3 regions of the Bradyrhizobium guangdongense genome follow, and region 2 is predicted to be linked to each of the others. Evidence: predicted binding sites of a transcription regulator. Region 2 holds the regulator's gene; each other region holds the start of a gene.
What was found. Region 2 encodes HrcA, which represses chaperone genes, less so after heat shock. Its sites were predicted from a motif close to GTTAGCACTCNCNNNNNGNGAGTGCTAAC; they were not measured.
Positions count from the first base shown of each region.

Region 1: X265_RS36020 (co-chaperone GroES) is a predicted target of HrcA. The motif match lies at 1,815-1,843, and genes of this name have one in related genera.
Region 3: X265_RS31860 (co-chaperone GroES) is a predicted target of HrcA. The motif match lies at 1,488-1,516, and genes of this name have one in related genera.

Region 1 covers NZ_CP030052.1:79,301-82,562, reverse strand. Annotated here, with positions in the region: gene groL (chaperonin GroEL) at 1-1,412, opposite strand, end outside; gene X265_RS36020 (co-chaperone GroES) at 1,459-1,773, opposite strand; partial or broken gene X265_RS41665 (IS3 family transposase) at 3,023-3,262, opposite strand, start outside.
Region 2 covers NZ_CP030051.1:179,173-182,434, forward strand. Annotated here, with positions in the region: gene grpE (nucleotide exchange factor GrpE) at 1-566, opposite strand, end outside; gene hrcA (heat-inducible transcriptional repressor HrcA) at 665-1,753, opposite strand; gene rph (ribonuclease PH) at 1,925-2,638, shown strand; gene rdgB (RdgB/HAM1 family non-canonical purine NTP pyrophosphatase) at 2,650-3,262, shown strand, end outside.
Region 3 covers NZ_CP030051.1:6,654,146-6,657,407, forward strand. Annotated here, with positions in the region: gene X265_RS31850 (protein phosphatase CheZ) at 1-611, shown strand, start outside; gene X265_RS31855 (hypothetical protein) at 772-1,293, opposite strand; gene X265_RS31860 (co-chaperone GroES) at 1,612-1,908, shown strand; gene groL (chaperonin GroEL) at 2,026-3,262, shown strand, end outside.

The sequences.
Region 1 (3,262 bases), on a different replicon from region 2:
TCCAGGATCTTGCCGATGATCACCGAGCCGTCTTCACCGGCGTTGATCGCGATCTGGCGAGCGGGAGCCGACAGCGCCTTGCGCACGATCTCGACGCCGGTCTTCTGGTCGTCGTTCTTGGTGCGCAGGCCCTTGAGCTGCTCGGAGGCACGGAGCAGGGCGACGCCGCCGCCCGGGACGATGCCTTCCTCGACAGCCGCGCGGGTCGCATGCATCGCGTCATCAACGCGATCCTTGCGCTCCTTCACCTCGACCTCGGTCGCGCCGCCGACGCGGATCACCGCGACGCCGCCTGCGAGCTTGGCAAGACGCTCCTGGAGCTTCTCACGGTCGTAGTCCGAGGTGGTCTCCTCGATCTGCGCCTTGATCTGGGCCACGCGCGCCTCGATGTCGGCCTTCTTGCCGGCGCCATTGACGATCGTGGTGTTCTCCTTGTCGATCATCACCTTCTTGGCGCGACCGAGCATGTTGAGCGTGACGTTCTCGAGCTTGATGCCGAGATCTTCCGAGATCGCCTGGCCGCCGGTCAGGATCGCGATGTCCTGCAGCATGGCCTTGCGGCGATCGCCGAAGCCCGGAGCCTTGACGGCCGCGACCTTCAGGCCGCCGCGCAGACGGTTCACAACAAGCGTGGCCAAGGCCTCGCCTTCGACGTCCTCGGCGACGATGACCAGCGGCTTGCCGGTCTGCACCACGGCCTCGAGCAGCGGCAGCAGCTCGTTCAGCGAGGAGAGCTTCTTCTCGTTGATGAGGATGTAGGCGTCGTCCATCTCAACGCGCATCTTGTCGGCGTTGGTGACGAAGTAGGGCGAGATGTAGCCGCGGTCGAACTGCATGCCCTCGACGACGTCGAGCTCGGTCTCGAGCGACTTGGCTTCCTCGACGGTGATGACACCCTCGTTGCCGACCTTCTTCATGGCGTCGGAGAGGAACTTGCCGATCTCCTGGTCGCCGTTGGCCGAGATGGTGCCGACCTGGGCGATCTCGTCGTTCGAGGTGACCTTCTTGGAGTTCTTCTGGAGGTCTGCAACCACAGCCTCGACCGCGAGGTCGATACCGCGCTTGAGGTCCATCGGGTTCATGCCGGCGGCGACCGACTTGGCGCCTTCCTTCACGATCGCCTGGGCCAGCACGGTGGCGGTGGTGGTGCCGTCGCCGGCCGCGTCAGCGGACTTCGAGGCGACTTCGCGCACCATCTGGGCGCCCATGTTCTCGAACTTGTCGTCGAGCTCGATCTCCTTGGCGACGGTGACGCCGTCCTTGGTGATGCGGGGAGCGCCGAACGACTTGTCGAGCACGACGTTGCGGCCCTTCGGACCGAGCGTGACCTTCACCGCGTTGGCGAGGACGTCGACGCCGCGCAGCATCTTGTCGCGCGCTTCAACCGAGAATTTGACTTCTTTGGCTGCCATCTGGAATTTTCCTTAAGGTGTTTGACTGGAGGGAGGAGGGAGGCTCTTAAGCCGCCTTCTTCTTGGACTCGGCGACCTCGAGAACGCCCATCACGTCGCTCTCCTTCATGATCAGCAGGTCCTGGCCGTCGATCTTGACCTCGGTGCCGGACCACTTGCCGAACAGCACGCGGTCGCCGACCTTCAGGTCGATCGGGATCAGCTTGCCAGCTTCGTCGCGGCCACCGGGGCCGACGGCGACGACTTCGCCCTGGGAGGGCTTTTCCTTGGCAGTGTCGGGAATGATGATGCCGCCAGCGGTCTTCTCTTCTGCGTCGATGCGCTTGACCACGACGCGGTCGTGAAGCGGACGGAATTTCATGCAGTCCTCCTAATATTTGCACGAGTTGAGACTTCAACCTTGTGAGCAATCGATGCCTACGAGTGCTAGCGCAGACGCAGCTGAAATAGGACGGGGCTTCTACAGGAGCAAGAGCTTCCAGCAAAAAATCACACTCAGAAGTCGTCTCTGCCAGAATCATTTATCGTAGCTAACTGGCCCGGCCGCTATTAGCGCAGTGTGAGGTTGCCCTGCTCGGCCGAGGTCTGCACGATTTCGCGGCGGATGCTCTTGGCCTGGAAGAACGCTCAGACATTGGTGCGCTCGAGAGTCTTAGTAGTTGCTAAAGCCATTCTTGGTCTCATTGACTGCTCGGATACGGCTCCGGCCGAAACGAACCCTAGCGCTGATGAACGCGCGACGTAACAGGAGTTCGCCGGGCTTGCTTCAGTGGACGGAATTCTCATCGAGTTAGCCGCGACATCCGCAACAGCCAAGGAGTGTGAACAGGTTCGGGATGCCGTCTCGTTCTAGGCAAGCCGATCTTGAAAAATAGCGCCTTTTTTCATCTCGCTCCATCGCTAACCTTGGCAGTTGACCGGAGCTGGATGAAAGCGGCCAGGGGCCGGCGGCGACCTCTTCAAGGAGCTGAACGAAACGCCCGCGCGGGAGAACTGAATCAAGACGAGATCAGCGCTCACGCAAAGTTCAATCGCGCTTCGTCCGCCCTTCTTCCGCGGTGATGCTGATGATCGTATACGCATGCTTCTCGCGTCTTATATTGCGACGAGATGGGCTTCCGGGGAGGCAACGAGATGCAACGCCCCCGGTTTCACCGCATCTTCTTCAGACCGCTCGCGAAGAGTGGGGGCGGCACACGACTGGATCGGGGGATACGCCGAGTCCGCCCCCGCATCACCTTGAGAGGATTGGTGACGCGAGTTTGAAGGTAGCAAACAAGGCGATAGCGTAGCTACTGCAACTATCTCACACCAGGATGGCTCGCATGAGGGTTGAATCGGCCGTGGCGATAGGTTGTATGCTGTTGGGTCCTCGGGTGTCCCGGCTGTGCGGAGAGAAGAAATGCCGATTGTCACGACAGCGAGCGCAAGTGACGGACAAAGAACATTGCAGACAAGACGAAAGATGTGGTTCGGAGCCTAACATCCATCAGCAACAATGCTTCGATTTTCGCCGTTAGTCGCCCCGCTCAACGCGGTCTTCAATCTCGATAGTGCGTCAGACTGACCTCTTTTTGCGCTCTGATCTTCCCCCGAGAAAGCGGACGGGTTTAAGCGGCTTTTAGCTCCATCTCGATCGGAGGGATATATCCGATGGCGGAATAGAGCCTGGTTCGATTGGAGAAGCCCGCGATGAAGGCGAAGATGTCGCGCCGGGCTTCGGCACGGGTCTGGTACTGACGATGATGAACGAGCTCGGTCTTGAGGGTGTGGAAGAACCTCTCCATCGGGGCATTGTCGTAGCAGTCGATGCGTCAGGCCCGCGGCGGTAAGGGCCGCGCGATACTCGT
Region 2 (3,262 bases):
GCGCCGCCCTTGGCGACGCCGACCAGCGCCGGGCGCAGCACGCGCTCGCCGATGGTGTAGCCGGCCTGCATGACCTGCACGACGGTGCCCGCTGGCACCGAGGCGTCAGGGACTTCGTACATCGCCTGCTGGAAGTTCGGATCGAATTTCTGGCCCTGCGGGTCGAACTTCTTCACGCCGTGCTTTTCCAGTGCGTTGAGCAGCGAGCGCTCGGTGAGCTCGACGCCCTCGATCAACCCCTTCAGGCCGGCATCGGCATTGGCGCGCGCTTCCGCCGGAACGGCATCGAGAGCGCGCTGCAGATTGTCGGCGATGTCGAGCACGTCGCGAGCAAAGCCCGTGATGCCGTAGAGGCGGGCGTCAGCCACTTCCTTGGTGGTGCGCTTGCGGAGGTTCTCCATCTCGGCCAGCGTCCGCAGCATGCGATCGCGCGCTTCACTGGCTTCCTTCTGCAACAGCTCGACCGAGCCCGGCTCGGGATCGTCGGGCATGATGTAGGGTTTCGACACTACGGGCTCGCCGGTCGGCGCGGTCGTGTCTTCGGGTTGCCGGTCTTGCTCGCTCATCGGCGGTAATCTCGAACTCGTTTCAAGGGATTTGCTGGCCCGGATATCGTGCTTCGGGCGCCGAAAATCAAGCGCCCGTGATCGCAGGCAAATACCGGTCAGCCCCCCAACAGGCGGCTGACGATGCGGGCGGCATAGTCCACGGTCGGGATCACACGGGCATAATTCAGCCGCGTCGGCCCGATCACGCCCAAAACGCCGACGATATGGCCGGCGGCATCCCGATAGGGCGAGATGATGGTGGAGGAGCCCGACAGCGAAAACAGCTTGTTCTCGCTGCCGATGAAGATGCGCACGCCCTCGGCGGTTTCGGCCCGTCCCAGCAGGTCGATCACGCCGCGCTTGGTCTCGAGATCGTCGAACAGCAGCCTGACACGTTCGAGATCCTCCAGCGCATGCAGGTCTTCCAGCAGGTTGGCGTGGCCGCGGACGATGAGCTGGCGGTCCTCGTTCTCGCCGCCAGACCAGCTGGCGATGCCCGCGGAAATCACCTTTTGCGCGAGCTGATCGAGCTCGGCGCGGGCCTCTGCGAGCGCGGTTTCCAACTCGAGGCGCGCCTCGGCCAAGGTGCGGCCGCGGATCCGCGCGTTGAGGAAATTGCCGGCTTCGGTGATGGCCGAGGAGGGAACTCCGGGCGGCAACGTGAGCACGCGGTTTTCGACCTGACCGTCCTCACCGACCAGAATCACCAGGGCCTTTTCGGGTTCCAGTCGGACGAATTCGATGTGCTTCAGCCGCGCATTGGATTTCGGCGTCAGCACCACGGCGGCCGCACGGGTGAGGCCGGAAAGCCGGGTCAGGGCCTGATCCAGCGCGGCTTCAACCGAGTGGGCTTCGCCGACGGACGTGAGCTGGCTCTGAATCGACTGGCGTTCGGCCTCGTTGAGATCGCCGACCTGCATCAGCGCATCGACGAAGAAGCGCAGGCCGAGTTCCGTCGGCAGCCGGCCGGCCGAGGTATGCGGGGCGTAGATCAGGCCGAGCTGTTCCAGATCGGCCATGACATTGCGGACCGAGGCCGGCGACAGCGGCATGGCGATCAGCCGCGAAATGTTGCGCGAGCCGACCGGCTCGCCGGTCGCAAGGTAACTTTCGACAATTTGACGAAAGATGTCGCGGGAACGCTCGTTGAGCTGGGCGAGGCCTGCGCGCGGCGCGATCAGATGGATCGGATCGTGATGGGCCACAGACGGTAACTCCTCTCAGATCCTCATAATTTGTCCATCCGGGGCGGTTCTGACAAGCGTTGCGTTTGCGGGGTGGATATCCGGGGGTGAAAAAGCCTTGCTGCCCACCCTCACCCCACCTACAAGCACCGCCAACAGCCCTATCCCTTGCGAGTTTTGGAGGATTTTCCCATGCGGCCAAGCCGCCGTGCGCCCGACGAATTGCGCCCCGTGACGCTGGAGCGCGGCGTGGTCAAATATGCGGAAGGCTCCTGCCTCGTGAAATTCGGTGACACCCACGTGCTGGTCACCGCCACGCTCGAAGAACGCCTGCCGCCTTGGCTGAAGGGCCAGGGCCGCGGCTGGGTCACCGCCGAATACGGCATGCTGCCGCGCGCGACCTCGGAACGCACCCGCCGCGAAGCGGCCGCGGGCAAGCAAAGCGGCCGCACCGTCGAGATCCAGCGCCTGATCGGCCGCTCGCTGCGCACCATCGTCGATCTCGAAGCGCTCGGCGAGCGCCAGATCACGGTCGATTGCGACGTGCTGCAGGCCGACGGCGGCACCCGCACCGCCTCGATCACCGGCGCCTGGGTCGCGCTCGCCGATTGCATCGCCTGGATGAAGGCGCGCAACATGATCAAGACCAATGTGATGCGCGACAACGTCGCCGCGATCTCCTGCGGCATCTACAACGGCACCCCGGTGCTGGATCTCGACTATGCCGAGGATTCGGAAGCCGAGACCGACGCCAATTTCGTCATGACCGGCGATGGCCGCATCGTCGAGGTGCAGGGCACCGCGGAACGCGAGCCGTTCACGCAGGACGAGTTCCTGGCGTTGATGGCGCTGGCACGCAAGGGCGTGTCGCGGCTGGTGGATTTGCAGAAACTCGCTGTCGCGTAGTCAATAGGCCCATGCACCGTCGAATCACCGGAAAGCTCGTCATCGCCACCCACAATCCCGGCAAGCTCGCCGAGATGCGGGAGCTGCTGGCGCCTCACGGCGTCGAGGCGGTGTCGGCCGGCGAGCTCGGCTTGGGCGAACCTGAAGAGACCGGCAACGATTTCCGCAGCAATGCCGCGATCAAGGCGATCGCCGCAGCACAGGCGACCCGCCTTCCGTCCTTCGCCGACGATTCCGGCATCGTGGTCGACGCGCTCGACGGCGCGCCCGGCATCTACAGCGCCCGCTGGGCCGGACCGTCGAAGGATTTCGCCGCGGCGATGGCGCAGATCGAACGCCTTTTGCAGGAGCGCGGCGCCACCACGCCTGACAAGCGCAAGGCCCATTTCGTCTCGGCACTCTGCGTCGCCTGGCCCGACGATCACCTCGAAGAGGTCGAGGCGCATGTCCACGGCACGCTGGTCTGGCCGCCTCGCGGCACCGCCGGTTTCGGCTACGACCCGATGTTCCTGCCCGACGGCCACGCGCGCACCTTCGGCGAGATGACTAGCATCGAGAAGCATGGCCTGCCGCCGCTTGGCCTTGGCCTGTCGCACCGCGCCCGCGCCTTCGTGAAACTGGCGG
Region 3 (3,262 bases), 980 kb from region 2:
CGATGGCCGCGATCGACGCCTCCACGGCCCACGAGCTTTCCGAAGCACGCACGATGCTCGATACCTATCGGGCCCAGATCGAGCAGTGCGAGAAGCTGAAGGTCGAACTCGACCTCATCCACGACGCCATCGACCGCACCAAGCGCGAGATCGCGACCCTGCACGGCAAGAGCTTCGACGGCGGCGAGATGGCCAAGGTCAATGGCGAGCTCGGCGCGGTGGTCGGCGGCACCGAACAGGCGACCCAGCAGATCCTCGAAGCCGCGGAGTCGATCGACCAGGCCGCGAGCGCGATGTCCAAGGTGGACTCGGTGGATCAGCAGAAGCGGCTCGCCGACGACATTCAGGAACGCGTCATCTCGATCTTCGAGGCCTGCAACTTCCAGGACCTGACCGGTCAGCGCATCAGCAAGGTCATGACCACGATGAAGTTCATCGAGCAGCACATCAACGCGATGATGGAGATCTGGGGCGGCGTCGACGCGATCAAGGCTCACGTGCCGGCGCCGGTCGACAACCGCAGCGAAGACGAGAAGCTCCTCAACGGCCCGAAGCTCGCCGGCGATGCCGGCCACGCCTCGCAGGACGACATCGACGCGCTGTTCGACTGAGAGAGCGCGAATACGGACAAAGCAAAACGCCGGCCTTGGGGCCGGCGTTTTGTTTTGGCGTCATTGCGAGAAGCGAAGCGACGTCCAGGCAACCTCCGCGGAAACGGTCTGGATTGCTTCGCTACGCTCGCAATGACGAGTGGTTGGAGCGAAACCCGCCTCACGCCCGCGGGGCGCAGCGGACATACACCATGTTGCCGTACCGCGTGGCGGCGTCCTTGTCGACGAAGCGGGTGATCATGACGCGGCCGTCGAAGGAGACGATCTCGCGGTCCTGCTCGCCCGGCGTCGGGCCGGGTGGACCGATATAGTTCTTGCCGCTCGGCGAGCCCTTCAGGCGCAGTTCCTGCGGCGTGGCCTGGTCGGCCAGATGCATGATCACGCCGCCGGAGGAACCGGCGCCGATCACGTAGGGATTCTTGCACTGGGCCCGCGCAGCCGCCTCGGTGCGGGCGCGGTCGGCCGGGTTCTGGAACGAGGCAAGGCCCCAGCGGCCGACGATCTCGTCGGCGCGGATCGAGGCCGGCATTTCCGGCGCAGTGCCGGGCTCGGCCTCCGGCGCCGGCTGGGACGACGAAAAGGACGGCAGGCTCATGCCGCCGCCGCAGGCACCCAGCAGCAGCGCCAGGCAAGAGGCCGCCGCCAGATTGGCGACCGTGCGCGCGTGAGCTGAACTGATCATGGCATTCCCCCGAACAAGACCACGGCCGCACCCCACCCGCAGCCAAGCGCAAAACCGCTGCCGGAGCAATGACGTCCTTTGATACGCCGGCGCCCCGAACAAGTTTCCAATGCCACCATCCTATATCCGCCTCACCAATCGCTTAACCACCTTTGCTTGACAGGATCGCAGCCAAGCCATATCCCCTGCGCACTATTAGCACTCGGAAAGACCGATTGCTAAGCGCGCCGTTTGCCCTTCGGGAAGAGGGGGAACGGGAGCGCTGCCCTCATCCACTTCCGCTGCTTTCGGAAAAGCGAGCCTCCAAAGGGAAACGTCATGGCTAAGTCCAAATTTCGTCCGCTGCATGACCGTGTCGTGGTCAAACGTATCGACGCCGAAGAAAAGACCAAGGGCGGCATCATCATCCCCGACACCGCCAAGGAAAAGCCGTCCCAGGGCGAAGTCGTCGCCGTCGGCCCCGGCGGCCGCGACGAGGCCGGCAAGCTGATTCCGATCGACCTCAAGGTCGGCGACCGCGTGCTGTTCGGCAAGTGGTCGGGCACCGAGGTCAAGATCGACAACGAAGAGCTCCTGATCATGAAGGAGTCGGACATCATGGGCGTGATGGCCTAGGGTCATCCGCCTGAACGGCCGCTGAATACCATGCCCGGATCATCAGGTCCGGGCATCCATCATTCCGCCGCACGATAGCAATTACGACACATCACGACACAACAGGGATTGCAGACCATGGCTGCCAAGGACGTCAAGTTTTCCGGAGACGCGCGCGATCGCATGCTGCGCGGCGTCGACATTCTCGCCAACGCCGTCAAGGTGACGCTCGGACCGAAGGGCCGCAACGTCGTCATCGAGAAGTCGTTCGGCGCGCCGCGCATCACCAAGGACGGCGTCACCGTCGCCAAGGAGATCGAGCTCGAGGACAAGTTCGAGAACATGGGCGCCCAGATGGTGCGTGAGGTCGCCTCCAAGACCAACGACCTCGCCGGCGACGGCACCACCACCGCGACCGTGCTGGCGCAGGCCATCGTGCGCGAAGGCGCCAAGGCGGTTGCCGCCGGCATGAATCCGATGGACCTCAAGCGCGGCATCGACACTGCGGTTGCCGCCGTCATCAAGGACATCGAGAAGCGCGCCAAGCCGGTCGCCGCCTCCTCCGAGGTCGCCCAGGTCGGCACCATCTCGGCCAACGGCGATGCCGCCATCGGCAAGATGATCGCCCAGGCGATGCAGAAGGTCGGCAACGAGGGCGTCATCACCGTCGAGGAGAACAAGTCGCTCGAAACCGAGGTCGACATCGTCGAGGGCATGAAGTTCGACCGTGGCTATCTCAGCCCGTACTTCGTTACCAACCCCGAGAAAATGACCGCCGAGCTCGAGGACGCCTACATCCTCCTGCACGAGAAGAAGCTCTCCGGCCTGCAGGCCATGCTGCCGGTGCTCGAAGCCGTGGTGCAGTCGGGCAAGCCGCTCGTCATCATCGCCGAGGACGTCGAGGGTGAGGCGCTCGCCACCCTGGTCGTCAACCGCCTGCGTGGCGGCCTCAAGGTCGCCGCTGTCAAGGCACCGGGCTTCGGCGATCGCCGCAAGGCCATGCTCGAGGACCTCGCGATCCTGACCGGTGGTCAGCTGATCTCCGAAGACCTCGGCATGAAGCTCGAGAACGTCACGGTGAAGATGCTCGGCCGCGCCAAGAAGGTGGTGATCGACAAGGAGAACACCACGATCGTCAACGGCGCCGGCAAGAAGCCCGACATCGAGGCCCGCGTCGGCCAGATCAAGGCCCAGATCGAGGAGACCACCTCGGATTACGACCGCGAGAAGCTGCAGGAGCGTCTGGCCAAGCTCGCCGGCGGCGTCGCGGTGATCCGTGTCGGCGGCGCGACCGAGATCGAGGTCAAGGAGAAGAAGGACCGCGTCGAGGACGCGCTCAACGCCACCCGCGCCGCGGTGCAGGAAGGCATCGTCC